Regions from separate parts of the Bacillus sp. ISL-39 genome, predicted to be linked through region 1. Evidence: riboswitches for the same ligand, from Rfam matches in the RefSeq annotation. Region 1 holds a riboswitch; each other region holds the start of a gene.
The links. Region 1 has a riboswitch for S-adenosylmethionine ahead of J7E37_RS18720 (methionine ABC transporter ATP-binding protein). Riboswitches for the same ligand answer to the same signal wherever they lie in the genome.

Region 1 (5,166 bases):
CCTTCCAGTTTTGATAAGTTACTGCAGCAGACATAACTCCATCCTCCCATTCTTATAAAAAAAAGGCAGTCTCCCATCAAGAATGATGGAGACCGCCTCTAGTTTTTCTAGTCAGCGTTTCTTATCAGCGTTTCTTATTTGATTGGAGACGAACCTTTTCATTTTTCTCAATTTGGACTATCCTGCCATCCTGGACAACCAATGTGATGGATCCGAACTTTAAAGTTTTCAGCATATTTTCCAGAACTTTATAGAGTTCTTCCGTCTCCTCTGTTTTCAAGCGGCTTCGCCTCCCTAAATTATTGTCTACCCAGGAATGCTTTGCTGTTTGTGCAGCTTAAAATGATTTCTTTTCAATGCAGAAAACGTTAAACGGAATTGGTTTGTGTTGGGTAGTGGTTCGCGTTGGAATAAATCCTACCATACCAGTAGGATTAATGCAATTTATTTTTTTGAAATTTATAAATTCTTTCTTTAGTACTATTTTAGTTACTTAAAAGGGTGAATATTAATATATAACTGTAGGCTGCCAACTATTTTTTGACAGCGTTCCGTTATATTTTGTTTGCTTAATAGCATTAACAAAATGATTCTTCCCTTTCAGCACTTCCGTATAAATCTTGCTTTTTCCCATATACGGGCTAATCATTCGTTGTGACAATACGGCAAAAATGCAACACTGTATTCGGCTTGATCAATTTTCCCTGCGAAGAACATAATTTTCCTTCGCTGAACAATTTCAACTTCAAGGATAATGATTGGACTGACACCTGTTACTACAGCTTTCTCCATAATAAAAGTAAAGCAACTTATAATATGCCATTTTTCGGCCTCTTGCTACGACGTAAAATTCCAGTCTAAAACGAACCGGACTTTAATAGAATCCTAGCCCGAATTCCTGTCTGGATTTCAGATAGCTTTGGCACTCTTTCCCCAATGAACTTCCCCTTAATTTCTAAATGCTTCTATTTTCCCATTTTTGGATTTTAAAAAAAATTCCTAAGAAAATGATTGACACACACTCTTTGCAGCATTAGAGTAGTAAACAAGATTTAAAACCGAATATTGTTACTTCTTATCAAGAGAGGTTGAGGGACTGGCCCTATGACACCTCGGCAGCGGACTCCTTTGGAGGACTGTGCCAAATCCAGCAAGCATGAGCTTGACAGATAAGAAGAGGCCGACTTTTCACTTGATGTCCTCTTCTTTCTGAAGGGGACTTTTTGTTTTTCAAAGGCTCTTTTCTCAAACTTTGTTGCTATTGACTACAAAAAAGGATTGAATTGCCTATTTTTCTTCCCAAAGTTGACTCTTTGTGAGAAAAGAGCAGGCAAACTTTATACCGAACAGCAAAATGACATTCTTAATTACGTTAAAATCGGCTTTAGGATTTTAACAACAATCTTTACGAAAACAGCTTTTTCAAAAGATCCCCACCTACAAATCCATATCGATACTTTCTTATCAAGAGAGGCGGAGGGACTGGCCCTATGAAGCCTCGGCAGCGGACTCACATTGAGGACTGTGCCAAATCCAGCAAGCATGAGCTTGGGAGATAAGAAGAGATATTGTCCAGCAATCGTTGCGGCATGCCCTCTTCCTGTTTCCAGGAAGAGGGCTTTTTTTATAATCCACAAAGGAGGAAGACTGATGATCACATTTGAGCAAGTGGAAAAAGTGTATGAAAGCCGCGGGAACAAGGTAGCGGCACTGAATGGAATTGATCTGGAAATCAAAGAAGGAGAGATATTCGGAGTCATTGGTTTTAGCGGTGCAGGAAAAAGCTCGCTGATCCGCTGTGTAAATTTACTGGAACGGCCCACATCAGGCAGGGTGATTGTGGATGGCTGCGACATGACTTCCCTTTCAGTAAAAGAAGTCAGGGAGATAAAAAAGAATATCGGCATGGTATTCCAGCATTTCAATCTGTTAAACTCGAAAACTGTTTTTGATAATGTCGCGATGCCGCTCATTCTCGCAAAACTTCCAAAAGCCAAAATTAAAGAGCGGGTCTATCAGCTCCTCGACTTTGTCGGCCTGGCTGATAAAGCTGACAATTATCCAGACCAGCTATCGGGAGGCCAGAAGCAGCGAATCGGAATTGCCCGGGCTCTGGCAACTCAGCCGAAAATCCTGCTTTGCGATGAAGCGACATCTGCGCTTGACCCGCAGACAACCAGTTCGATCCTGCAGCTTTTGAAAAAAATCAACAAGGAGTACAACATAACGATTTTAATCATTACCCATGAAATGTCCGTCATCCGTGAAATTTGTGACAGAGTTGCTGTCATCGAGGATGGAAGAATCATCGAAGAAGACACTGTCTTCAGTGTTTTTTCATCACCTAAAACAGAAACTGCAAGAAATTTCGTCAGCACCATCATGAATGACAGTATTCCTGATTCCGTGCACAGGATTATTGAAGGACACTCAGGACTGAATAAGGTATTCCGAATCAATTTTGTCGGAGATTCAGCCGGTCAGCCGCTTCTTTCCCAGCTATCAAAGAAATTCGATATCAATGTCAATGTTCTTTTCGGCAATATCACAGAGCTTCAAGGTATACCTTTCGGAAACCTGATTGTCGAGTTCCAGGGCAGTGATAAAGAAATTTTGAGAGCTCTTAATTTTATCGATCAACAAAAAGTAAGCATAAAGGAAGTGACAGCACATGCTAGTTAACTCAGAGCAAATTATTCAGGCTTTAATTGAAACACTGCAAATGGTGGCGTTCTCGCTTCTGTTTTCGGCAGTCCTCGGAGTGCCGCTGGGAATCGCGCTTGTGGTCACCAGGAAAGGCCATTTGCTTGAAAACGCACCTGTCTTCAATGTACTCAACAGCGTTATCAACGTCTTCCGCTCTGTGCCATTCATCATCCTGCTGGTCGCAATCATACCGCTGACCCGGCTGATTGTTGGCACGTCAATTGGTACAGCCGCGGCTGTCGTGCCGCTCGTCTTCTATGCAGGTCCGTATATTGCCAGATTGGTAGAGAATTCCCTGCTGGAAGTGGATCCGGGCGTGATTGAGGCAGCCGAATCAATGGGAGCCACTCCCTGGCAGATTGTCTTCAAATTCATTCTACCCGAAGCGATGAGCTCGCTGATCCTCGCTTTTACGATTGCGACTGTTGGATTGATCGGTGCATCAGCAATGGCAGGGGCAATCGGCGGCGGCGGACTGGGCGACCTGGCGATTACATATGGCTACCAGCGTTTTGATACCCAGACGATGTTCATCACCGTTGGCATCTTGATTGTAATGGTTCAGGGACTTCAATCCCTTGGAAATATATCAGCTAAAAAAATCAGAAGAAGATAACCAGGAGGAAATCAAAATGAAAAAACTTTTATTAGCATTGATTGTACTTAGTCTCGCAGTATTCGGCACGGCATGCTCCAGTTCTTCATCATCCGCGAAAAGCGAAGAAACCGTCAAAGTGAAACTTGGCGTCAGCGGCACGGATCACAGGGTCTGGGATTTTGTCGCTAAAAAAGCGGAAAAAGAAGGAATTGATGTCGAAATCGTCACTTTCTCAGACTATGTCCAGCCAAACCTTGCCCTAGCCGAAGGTGAATTGGATGCCAACTCATTCCAGACTGTTTCCTATTTTGATGCGTTTATCAAGGAACATAATTTAAATCTTGTACCAATCGCTACTACTGTGATCGCACCAATGGGTATTTACTCAGATAAATACAAAGACGTGAAAGATATTCCGGAAGGCGGAAAGATTGCCCTTGCAAATGAAGCTACGAATATGGGAAGAGGACTTCTGTTACTCCAGGAAGCTGGTTTGATCAAGCTTGAGGACGGCTTTGATGGTATTGGCTCCCTTGATAAAATTGTGGAAAATCCCAAGAACCTTGAATTTGTGACGCTTGTCGCCGGCCAGACTCCGAGGGTATTGCCTGATGTGGCAGCATCCATAGTCAATAATGGAATCGCAGTCGACGCAGGACTTACACCGAAGAAGGATGCGATCTTCCTTGAGAGTGCAACTGCCACTCCATATATCAACATCATCGCAGTCCGTGAAGAAGACAAAGACAATAAAAGTTTGAAAAGATTAGCTGAACTTTACCAGGAGGATGACACAAAGGAGTTTATCGAGAAAGAGTACAAAGGAAATACAATTCCTACCTTTGTGCCGCTTAGCAATATTGGCTGGTAAAAAGACATCGGCCATTCTGTGACCGTAATTTTGGAAACTTCCCTTTTACGGTCATAATCCCAATCTTTCTGCGACCATATGGTGAATATCACCTTTATTGGGACACATCATCGAGCGTGCTGCGAGAACAATGTGATTTTTTCAGTCCAAAGAGATTGCACAAGTTGGATCAATATCATCCATTTTTCAAAATACAACTCAAGGAGGATTCAGGATGACAACACCAGTTAAAGTACTTAAGGAGTTAAAGGAAATCATTACAGGTAACGTTGAGCTTAATAAGGAACTTTACTTATCGACCAGCCATGATATCCATGAAAGACCGGAAATCGGCAATGAAGAATTTTTCGCCTCTGCCCGGCTTATCAAGATTTTAGAGGATGAAGGTTTTGAAGTAGAAAAAGCTGTGGCGGGACACCAAACCTCCTTTGTTGCACGGAAAAAGGCTGAAAAAGGTGGACCATCAATCGCCTTTCTGGCAGAATATGATGCCCTTCCGGGGTTAGGCCATGCTTGCGGTCATAACATCATTGGCACGACAAGTGTTGCCGCTGCGATCGCGCTAAGCAAAGTGCTGGATGAAACTGGCGGTGAAGCGGTCGTATTTGGAACGCCTGCCGAGGAGGGCGGCCCTAACGGAAGCGCTAAAGGAAGCTTTGTAAAGCATGGCCTTGTTGAGGGAATCGATGCGGCATTGATGCTGCACCCTTCCGGACAAACAAGGTTGACAACGTCTTCCCTTGCTGTTGATCCACTCGACTTTGAATTCATCGGCAAGCCAGCCCATGCAGCCGCATCGCCTCATGAAGGTATCAATGCACTGGATGCGGTGATCCAGCTTTTCAACGGTAGTAATGCATTGAGACAGCAGTTGACTGATGACGTACGAATCCACGGAATCATCACCCATGGAGGTGATGCACCGAACATCATTCCTGAATATGCAAAAGCAAGGTTCTTTATCCGGGCTGCAACACGGAGCGGTTTAAAT
Region 2 (5,166 bases), on a different contig from region 1:
ATGAACAAGGTTCCATATGAACCATTTTGTGTCTGCGAAATTTTACCCTGGACAATATTGACCGTTATTGAAAACTTACGGATCAAGTTGGTGATCAGCGGCTGTTCGGTCCCTTCACCTACGAATGTCAGCTGGATAACACGACCATGTGGATATCGCTCAAGTAAGTGGTCAACTGTTTCCTTTGTTTCCTCCGGTTCTGTCACCTGCTGGACGAATCTTTTCGTGATTGGCTGCTGTGGATTCTTGAATACTTCCAAAACAGGTCCTGTTTCAACAACCTTTCCGCCTTCCATTACGGCGACACGGTGACAGATTTTCCTGATAACGTGCATTTCATGAGTGATCAGGACGATCGTAAGACCGAGCCTTTTATTAATATCAACAAGGAGATCAAGAATCTGGTCAGTCGTCTGCGGATCAAGTGCTGACGTTGCTTCATCCCCAAGCAGTACCTTAGGATTATTGGCAAGCGCCCTGGCGATTCCGACCCTTTGCTTCTGACCGCCGCTCAACTGGGAAGGATAGGCATCTCCCCGGCCCTCGAGACCTACAAGTGTGATTAACTCTTTTACCCGTTTCTCTCTCTCAGCACTTGGAACTCCTGCAATTTCAAGCGGGAACGCGATATTCTCTGCCACTGTTCTTGACCAGAGCAGGTTGAAATGCTGGAAAATCATGCTGATTTCCTGGCGGGCCTTGCGCAGTTCTGCTCCCTTAATCCTGGAAACTTCCTTTCCGGCTACAACTACAGAACCTGATGTCGGGATCTCCAGCCCATTCAGCATTCGAATCAAAGTACTTTTACCGGCACCACTGTAGCCGATGACTCCGTAGATTTCTCCTTCCTTGACTTCAAGGTTGACATCATCGACTGCCTTAACCTCTCCCTTGTTGGAAGGATAAATCTTTCTGGCATTTTTTATTGTAATCAATTGACTCCCCCTCTTTGCAACCGAGTATTCCACACTTATTAAAACCGTTAAATTTCCCTAAAAATAAGAAGGTTATCAATCTAGTTTCCCATTCCCTAACCGAAAAAATTCAAACTCAGTAAAATCGGGCAATAGGCTCTTATCCTTAACGGGAAAATTGTGCTCTTGTGATAAAATCTTTTCGGACATGCTTTTTGGCTATAACTTTTTAGCATTTATTCGAAAAGAACAAAATAAAAGCCTTCCTGCAAGTGAGCAGAAAGGCATAGTAATAGTGGATTCCTTTCTCTCATCTGTCAAAGCGATCGCTTTGCGTGAATTGGCACCATTTCAGCAAGCAATGCTTACTGACGGTTGCCGGGCTTCATAGGGCACTTCCCTCCACCTCTCTTGATAAGAGCACGCTATTAAATTATCTAATCGGTTTTAAGTTACGAGTGTGATTGTAGCACGGAGTAAAAAAGTGTGTCAATAAAATTATTTTCAAATATTTTCTGGAAGGTTATGGATTTCAAATTTTAGCCGGGACTCCAGGTACTCCGGTCGCTTTTTCGATCGCCTGCTCCAGGTCTTCAATGATGTCCTCAACGTTTTCAATCCCCACTGACAGGCGGATTAAATCTTCAGGAACCCCAGCTGCTTTAAGGCCTTCTGAGTCCAGCTGCTGATGGGTTGTGCTTGCAGGATGGATAATCAGGCTTTTTGCGTCGCCGACGTTCGCGACATGGGACCATAATTCTAATGAGTTGATCAGCTTTGCTCCGGCTTCCCTGCCGCCTTCAATTCCAAAAATGACTACTGCCCCGGCTCCCTTTGGAAGATAACGATCTGCCAATTCTTTGTCAGGATGTGACTCGTGACCTGGATAGCTGACCCATGTAACAGCAGGATGGGACTCAAGGTAACCTACGATTTTACGGGTATTGGCGATATGCTCCTTCATGCGGACATGCAAAGTTTCTATGCCAAGATTGAATTGGAACGCACTCAGCGGACTGAGTGCCGGTCCAAGGTCACGCAAAAGCTGTACTCTTGCCTTTACGATATAGGCGGCAGCACCGATTGCTTCACTGTAGACAATGTTATGGTAGCTGTTGTCCGGCTCATTGAAGCCTGGGAATTTAGGAGACTTCCAATCAAAGTTTCCGCCATCCACAATAATCCCGCCCATGACTGTCCCATTTCCTAATAGCCACTTGGTTGCCGAGTGGACGACGATATCTGCGCCATGTTCAATTGGCCGGCATAGATATGGTGTTGCAAATGTGTTATCGATGATCAGCGGAACACCTGCTTCGTGAGCAACTTCGGCCACAGCTTCAATATCCAGAACCCTGAGACTTGGATTGCCGATTGTTTCTGCATAGACTGCTTTTGTTTTTGGAGTGATCGCCTTTCGGAAATTTTCAGGATCAACAGAATCAACTAAGTGAACTTTTATTCCATACTTTGGAAGGGTGACAGCAAATAGATTGTATGTGCCCCCATATAGATTAGCGGCAGCGACAATCTCATCACCCGCATGCGCAATGTTCAGGATGGCCATCGTGATGGCAGACATCCCGCTTGATAAAGCGAGCGCACCTACACCGCCTTCAAGCAAAGCCACTTTTTCTTCCAGGGCAGTAACAGTCGGATTATGTATCCTTGAATAAATATAACCCGGTTCTTTAAGTGCAAATAAATCTGCTGCATGTTCTGTGTTTTCGAATTGGAATGCATTGCTCGAATAAATTGGTACTGCCCTTGCTCCGGTCACCGGGTCTGGTGACTGGCCGCCATGTACCCCCAGCGTTTCTATCCTGTAAGTCTTTTGCTCATTAGTCATCTCCATCTCTCCAATCTAAATAATTTATCTGAAAAAACAAAAACCCTCTTCCTAAGAAGAGGGTCATTTATCATCTCTCCTTATCTTTTCAGAGCAAAAACTCTGCTGGAATTAGCACCGTGTTTCACAACCGGTTGCCGGGCTTCATGGGGCCAGTCCCTCCGCCTCTCTGGATAAGAATATTCAATTTCGTTTTTACTGCGTTAAAGTGATAATAGCACGTCACAAATTACCAGTCAATATATTTAGATTATTCAGATATAAATTTATACACGAACTGGTCCCGCAAGATAAAATAACGATTCCAAAACCAATTGGGCGCGAAAAGGACAATCAGTTGTAAAATAATTCATCTTTATTCCTTGCAGCAATTTAAGATTCCCATCAAATAAATGCTCAAAATACGCATTCATCCCCGAGATTGTTGCAGTTTTTCCCGTATCCATACAGGGATCACAGCGGGCAACCCTGCCATCCTTAAAAGACATGTAGTAGGTGTTACCCTCTGCTTCTATTTTTAAGATTAAATCCAGTTTTTTTACTAGTTGCAGAATATGCTCTTTGTTGGGAATCTCATTCACAAACCTGTCTATTCGTTCTTGCATTCCGATCAACTCCCTCATATTACATATTCCTTGTAATTAGGGAAAAACCTGTTGGAATCCTTCGACAAATAATTCGATGAAAAATGAATTTACATCGTGAATAACGTAAAAAAGACAATACCGTGTGATATTTCGGCATTGTCTTTCATTTCCCGAGAAATATATCCAAAGAAATACAGTAATCAAGCCGTTTTTGTATTCACTATGCCGGATTTTGGCTTATCCATCGTTTTGAAGACTACGAAGAAATAAGTGGATCCAACTAAATACAGACCAGCAGTGATAGTAAAAACTGTTGCATATCCCCAATAGGTACCGTATTTCAAGACAATCCCAGTCGATACCGGCCCCATCACTGCCCAGCCGAGATTAAACACCATTTGATTCACAGAGTTGGCCAAACCCTTCATGGAATCATCAACCTTCGACATCATTAACGACATCTGGATTGGATTGCCCGCGTTCATTAGTGCCTGACGGAATAAAAAGCCTAGAGCTGCCAGCCAAAAATTCTGAGTGTACGCTGTCAGCAGCAAAAACGGCAAAGAAAGCATCTGTAAAACAACTACCGCTCTTACTTCCCCAAGTCTGCGCACAACCAAAGGCCCGATGATCATCGCTACAGCTGTTGCTCCCTGCCCCAGTGAAATGACCAGGCCAATCAATGAATTGGAAGCCATGAACCGATCCGCAAAATAGAGGTTCAAGTATGGGATGACCAATCCTGCTCCAAAGCCTATCATCAATTGGGCTACCGCAAACAGCAGGATAATTTTGAAGCTGGCTTTATGCGGGATGATTTTGGATTTTTCTTTTATATCGCCAGCCGATATGCGGGATGGCCGATTTTCATTTAACCTCATAATCGGAAGCAGGGCAGCCATAAACAAGAACGATCCAATCATCAATGTATACCTGATACTTTCAAGTCCAGGTACCACCATGCCGAATAAGTCTGTGAGGATTCCACCCAAAAGACTTCCTATTACATTGGCACCCGTCATCATCGCAAAGTGAATACTGAATAAATGTACGCGTTGTTCAGGTTTCGAATTCTCCGCCAGCCAGGGAATGATCGACACCTGGATAAATGCGGAAGCAAGGCCTGTTCCAAACGCAAAAAGAATTAATAAGGACTGACTTTCAACAATACTCCGGCTGAATAAGATCAGCCCTGTCGTGACGGCTCCATACAGCATTAATTTTTTCCTGCCTGCTTTATCACTCAGTATGCCTGCAGGGATAAGAATGAGAGCAGTTGCCAGCGAGGTCATGGCTATGACCTTTCCGTTTACAAGCTCATTATAGCCTAACTCCCTGATGTAAAAATTATAAATGACCATGAAAATTCCAAGGCCAATCTGGGTCAATATGTTCGCAATGAAGGTAAGTCGTATGTTTCGATTATAAGTTTTAATTTGTGCCGCCCATTCCTGGTATAGAGCCATTTTATTTCGCCCCTCAATTATTTCGCTAATCTAAATATAATATTTATGGAACGATATGTAAATCTATTTTGTCGATTCATTTTTATTAGAAAAGGATCTCTATCTAACGGGGAAGTATCGCTTCTATCCGGCAATATCATCTTTTAAAGGTAAAAACAAAACACATATCTGAAATGGGCAAAAAAAAAAAACGGCATAGCCGCTTTTACATCAATTTAAACCTTTTAGTTTTTCATAAAGATAAGGAACAGATTGAAATGCGTAGATTTTTTCTAGCACCTCTCCCATGTTCAACACAATCAGACATGGGACACTTTCAATCTCAAATCGTTCCGCCATCTCAGGCAGAT
Region 3 (5,166 bases), on a different contig from region 1:
AAAACCGCCCTAGGCATTGTCCCTGGGCGGTTTTTCATAGTGTTTAGAGAATCAAACAAGTGTGAATAACTATTGGGTTTTCCTAATCCAGCTCCAGCGCCTAGCACCTCGAGACGCTTGTCTAGCTGCGGCTCCTAACTCCTCGAGACGTTTCGGTCCTGCCAATGAAGTCAAAGAGCGACTTCACTGTCAGGCCCTCCAACGCTTGTCGGAGTTGGGCAGTCGCCTCCGCTTTTTGTTTTAATATAGTTCTGGCCTGCGATCCGTAAAGATAGGAATCTTGCTCCTTGCTTCCTTAACCTCGTCAAGCTCGATTTCCGCCAGGAGGATTTCCTCGCCTTCTCCACCTTCAGCGATCACTTCACCCCATGGGTTAATGACCAATGAATGGCCGGCGAAAGTATTGTTAGGGTCTGAACCAGCACGGTTGCAGGCTACTACAAAGCATTGGTTCTCGATTGCACGGGCGATGAGCAATGCCCGCCAGTGTTCCAACCTCTGGATTGGCCATTCAGCGACAACAAACATCGCTTCGACATCATGGAGTGCATGGGCACGGACCCATTCCGGGAACCGGATATCATAGCAGATCAGGCCGGCAAATTTGTGGCCATCCAAAGAGAACAACCCCTTTTCCTTCCCGGCAGCCAGATACAAATGCTCATCCATTAGCTTGAACAAGTGAAGCTTGCTGTAGGTTCCCGCATGTACTCCATTTTTATCAAATACAAGCAATGTATTTTCAATGCCTGATTCTGTTTTATTGGCAACAGAACCGCCTATGAAATGGGAGTTGTATTCCAAGGCAGCATCCTTGAAAAACGCTTTGGCTGCTTGTGCATCCTCTTCCGCAGTGTTTTTTAAATTATTCAGGTCATACCCTGTAGTCCAGAGCTCCGGAAGGATTATGATATCAGGTTTTTGAGAGTTTGCCTCTGCAATCAGTTTAGATGCGTTTTTGTAGTTTTGTGCAGGATCCCCAAAGGCAATATCCATTTGCAGGCATGCAATTTTAAATTTCATCCTTCATCACCGCCATACTTTCTGAAAATTATATCTTTACAAGTTACTCTTTACGTTATATCATTTGTGACTAGAATTTCAATTAAAATTTTGAAATAATAACATATTTTCTAAGCAGGTGAGAAGATGGAATTTCCACAATCAGATTTACTGAAAAGCCTGCCCAAGCAATTTTTTGCTTCACTGGTGCAAAAGGTGGGCGCTTATACAGAAAAAGGGGCAGACATAATAAATCTGGGGCAGGGGAACCCTGACCAGCCGACTCCACAGCACATTGTTGAAAGGTTGAAGCAAGCTGCGGATAATCCGGTTAACCATAAGTATTCGCCTTTCAGGGGTTTTCGCTCGTTAAAAGAAGCAGCAGCAGCGTTTTATAAAAGAGAATATGGGGTCGATCTTAATCCGGAAGAGGAAATTGCCATCCTATTCGGGGGTAAAGCCGGTCTCGTAGAAATACCTCAATGCCTGTTGAATCCTGGGGACACAATTCTCGTTCCAGATCCCGGCTATCCTGACTACTGGTCTGGAGTCGAGATTGCCAGGGCAAAGATGGTGACCATGCCACTCCGTGAAGAAAATGACTTTCTGCCTGATTATGATGAGTTAAGCTCAGATCAATTGGATAAAGCAAAGCTGATGTTCCTCAACTACCCAAATAATCCTACAGGTGCAGTGGCTGATAAAGAATTTTTTGATCAGACAATCGAGCTGGCACGAAAAAATGAAATTTGTGTAGTACACGATTTTGCTTATGGAGCGATTGGCTTTGACGGGAACCGCCCGCAAAGCTTTTTACAGTCCGAGGATGCAAGGGAAGTGGGGATCGAGATCTATACATTGTCAAAAACATATAATATGGCTGGATGGCGTGTTGGCTTTGCGGCAGGGAACAAGAGTGTAATAGCCGCAATCAACTTGCTCCAGGACCATATGTATGTCAGCTTGTTTGGTGCTGTGCAGGAAGCTGCAGCAGAAGCTTTGCTGGGATCGCAAGAATGCGTTGCTGAACTGAATGATTTATATGAATCTAGAAGAAACGTACTTATTGACGGTCTTACAAAAATTGGCTGGGAGGTGACTGCTCCAAAAGGCTCATTTTTTGCCTGGCTGAAGGTTCCAGAACCATTCACTTCAGTTGAATTCGCGGATTTCTTGCTGGAAAAAGCACACATAGCAGTTGCGCCAGGTGTAGGGTTTGGTGAGCATGGCGAGGGTTTTGTGAGGGTTGGCTTGCTGACTTCGGAAGAAAGATTGCGTGAAGCAGTTGGCAGGATTGAAAGCTTGGAAATATTCAAAAAAAATAGTTGACATTGATTTACGAACCTGACATAATCCTAATTAACAAATTCACTTTAACCAATTAAATAACTTGATTAAATTATTTTCTTATCAAGAGCAGGCGGAGGGACGAGCCCGATGAAGCCCGGCAACCGATCCAGCATTTAGCTGGGCACGGTGCTAATTCTTGCAGCGAAAGCTGAAAGATGAGAAGAGTTTAGTGTATTTTCTAACCTCTTCTTTGTGAAGAGGTTTTTTTATGCCCAAAATAATAATGGGTCCACAAGTAATGAAAGGATTGATCCTCATGAGTGAAATTACAGCGACATATATAATCCATGATGCTAAACATAACCCGGAGATAAAAGCAGAGGGAATCGCGCTTGGGCTGACGGTAGGGTCCTGGACTGATTTGCCGGAACTGGATCAAAAACAATTGAGAAAACATAAGGGGAGAGTGGTTTCTGTTGAAGGTTCAAGTAAGGACAACAATTCAGAGACAGTGGCAACAATCAAAATCGCTTACCCTGCTCTCAATTTTTCTCCAGACCTGCCAGCCATTCTTACAACAGTTTTTGGAAAACTATCGCTTGATGGCAAGGTAAAACTTATCGATCTGGAATTTGGAGATGAATTAAAGAAAGACTTTCCGGGTCCGCGTTTTGGAATTGAAGGAATCAGGAGCAAGCTTGGTGTTTATGATCGTCCATTGCTAATGAGCATCTTCAAAGGTGTCATCGGACGTGATATGGACTTTCTGCTAAAACAGCTTAAAGAACAAAGCCTTGGTGGTGTTGATCTGATCAAGGACGATGAAATACTGTTTGAAAATGAGCTTACACCTTTTGAAAAAAGGATCGCTCTTGGTAAAGAGGTCCTTGAAGAAGTATATGAATCTACTGGGCACAGAACCTTATATGCTGCCAATCTAACAGGAAGAACCTTACAGTTGAAGGACAAAGCAAGAAAAGCGGCTGAACTTGGAGCCGACGCACTGTTGTTCAATGTGTTTGCCTATGGCCTGGATGTTTTACAGGAACTAAGGGAAGATGATGAAATCGGCATCCCAATCATGGCTCACCCTGCAGTAAGCGGTGCGCTGACATCGGCTGATGAATATGGTTTTTCACATTCTTTGCTTCTGGGAAAATTACTCCGCTATGCCGGGGCTGACTTCTCGCTGTTCCCGTCACCTTATGGAAGTGTGGCACTCGAAAAGCAGCAGGCGTTATCAATAGCCGAGGCACTGACTGCTGAGGATCAATTCACAAGGACATTCCCGGTTCCATCAGCAGGCATTCATCCTGGAATGGTACCGCTGCTTATAAAAGATTTCGGTGTGGATTCAATCATAAATGCTGGTGGAGGCGTCCATGGACATCCTCGTGGAGCACAGGGCGGCGGGAAGGCATTCAGACAGGCAATTGATACCGTACTTCAAGGAAAAACACTTGAAGAAGGCGCACTTGAGCATGATGAGTTGAAAGCTGCTATTGCTCTTTGGGGTTCGTCAGAGGCGGTGGCAAAGTGAGTCAGCCAGTGATTTTTTGTGACTTTGACGGAACAGTAACCGAAAAGGATAATATCATAGCGATCATGAAGGAATTCGCGCCTGATGGCTGGGATGAAATAAAAGAAGCGGTGCTTGACCGCAGTATTTCAATCAGGGAAGGAGTAGGGAAAATGTTTTCCCTCCTTCCGGTCTCCAAGAAGGAAGAAATTATTCAGTTTGCTAAAGAGAAGGCTAGGATCCGTCCGGGTTTTCAGGAGTTTCTTGATTTTGCCCATGAAGAAGGAATTCCTGTTTACATCGTCAGCGGCGGTATTGACTTTTTTCTCGAACCAATCATTGAACCATTCGGACCGATAACAGGCATCTACTGCAACGGTTCAGATTTTTCCGGCGAAACAATAAAAATTGAATGGCCAAACAGCTGCGATGATCAGTGTTCAAATGATTGCGGCTGCTGCAAACCAACAATCATGAGAAGATTAGAACAAAGCGATGCTTATAAAATCGTCATCGGGGATTCCGTAACAGATTTGGAAGCTGCCAAAAAAGCAGATCTTGTACTGGCTAGAGATTACTTGAAGGATAAATGCGAAGAGTGGGAAATCGCATATAGACCATTTGAAACGTTTTATGACTGTATTGAAGCTCTTAAAACTGAGACAGGGGTGAGAGGATGAGCATTTTAGAAGGTAAGTGGGAAGAATTGGCGGATGTAAAGACTGAACTGGCAGAGCGTGACTGGTTTATGGGAACGAGCGGCAACCTGGCGATCAAAGTGAACAACGAGCCGGTACAATTCCTTGTAACGGCAAGCGGGAAAGATAAGAGGAAAAGAACGGACGAGGACTTTTTGCTGGTTGACCAATTTGGCCGGCCGGTTGAGGATACCCATTTAAAGCCATCAGCTGAGACGCTGCTCCATGTTGAGGTATACAAAAGGACAAATGCTGGCTGCAGCCTCCATGTCCATACAATTGACAATAATGTCATCTCCGAGGTCTATGGAGACAGGGGCGAGGTGCAATTCCAGGGGCAGGAATTGATCAAGGCTTTCGATATTTGGGAGGAAGATGCTGTCCTTAAGATTCCGATAATTCCGAATTATGCACATATACCAACCCTGGCTAAAGCATTTTCAGAGCACGTTAAAGGGGATACAGGTGCGGTCTTGATCCGTAACCATGGAATCACTGTGTGGGGAAGGAACGCTTTTGAAGCAAAGAAAATTCTTGAGGCCACTGAATTTTTATTCCGCTACCAGTTAAGGCTGCTCGAACACAAACCATTCCAATTGTTCAAGGTGGTTTAACTCAGGATCATTAAAGCAGATTTCATTAAAAGATAAAAGACAT

Region 2: it holds a riboswitch for S-adenosylmethionine, as region 1 does, so the genes downstream of both, J7E37_RS19485 (O-acetylhomoserine aminocarboxypropyltransferase/cysteine synthase family protein) here and J7E37_RS18720 (methionine ABC transporter ATP-binding protein) in region 1, are expected to answer to the same signal.
Region 3: it holds a riboswitch for S-adenosylmethionine, as region 1 does, so the genes downstream of both, mtnW (2,3-diketo-5-methylthiopentyl-1-phosphate enolase) here and J7E37_RS18720 (methionine ABC transporter ATP-binding protein) in region 1, are expected to answer to the same signal.

What each region holds. Positions count from the first base shown of each region.
Region 1 covers NZ_JAGGQM010000027.1:54,445-59,610, reverse strand. The annotation lists gene J7E37_RS18730 (phosphoadenylyl-sulfate reductase) at 1-34, opposite strand, end outside; gene J7E37_RS18725 (YezD family protein) at 125-235, opposite strand; SAM riboswitch class I at 1,073-1,176, shown strand; SAM riboswitch class I at 1,459-1,562, shown strand; gene J7E37_RS18720 (methionine ABC transporter ATP-binding protein) at 1,651-2,682, shown strand; gene J7E37_RS18715 (methionine ABC transporter permease) at 2,672-3,322, shown strand; gene J7E37_RS18710 (MetQ/NlpA family ABC transporter substrate-binding protein) at 3,339-4,175, shown strand; gene J7E37_RS18705 (M20 family metallopeptidase) at 4,390-5,166, shown strand, end outside.
Region 2 covers NZ_JAGGQM010000028.1:101,321-106,486, reverse strand. The annotation lists gene J7E37_RS19490 (methionine ABC transporter ATP-binding protein) at 1-935, opposite strand, end outside; SAM riboswitch class I at 1,222-1,335, opposite strand; gene J7E37_RS19485 (O-acetylhomoserine aminocarboxypropyltransferase/cysteine synthase family protein) at 1,447-2,763, opposite strand; SAM riboswitch class I at 2,841-2,943, opposite strand; gene J7E37_RS19480 (hypothetical protein) at 3,030-3,368, opposite strand; gene J7E37_RS19475 (MFS transporter) at 3,551-4,816, opposite strand; gene J7E37_RS19470 (thioredoxin family protein) at 5,027-5,166, opposite strand, start outside.
Region 3 covers NZ_JAGGQM010000002.1:721,447-726,612, reverse strand. The annotation lists gene J7E37_RS05420 (carbon-nitrogen family hydrolase) at 241-1,023, opposite strand; gene J7E37_RS05415 (pyridoxal phosphate-dependent aminotransferase) at 1,150-2,331, shown strand; SAM riboswitch class I at 2,407-2,514, shown strand; gene mtnW (2,3-diketo-5-methylthiopentyl-1-phosphate enolase) at 2,609-3,832, shown strand; gene J7E37_RS05405 (2-hydroxy-3-keto-5-methylthiopentenyl-1-phosphate phosphatase) at 3,829-4,491, shown strand; gene J7E37_RS05400 (methylthioribulose 1-phosphate dehydratase) at 4,488-5,123, shown strand.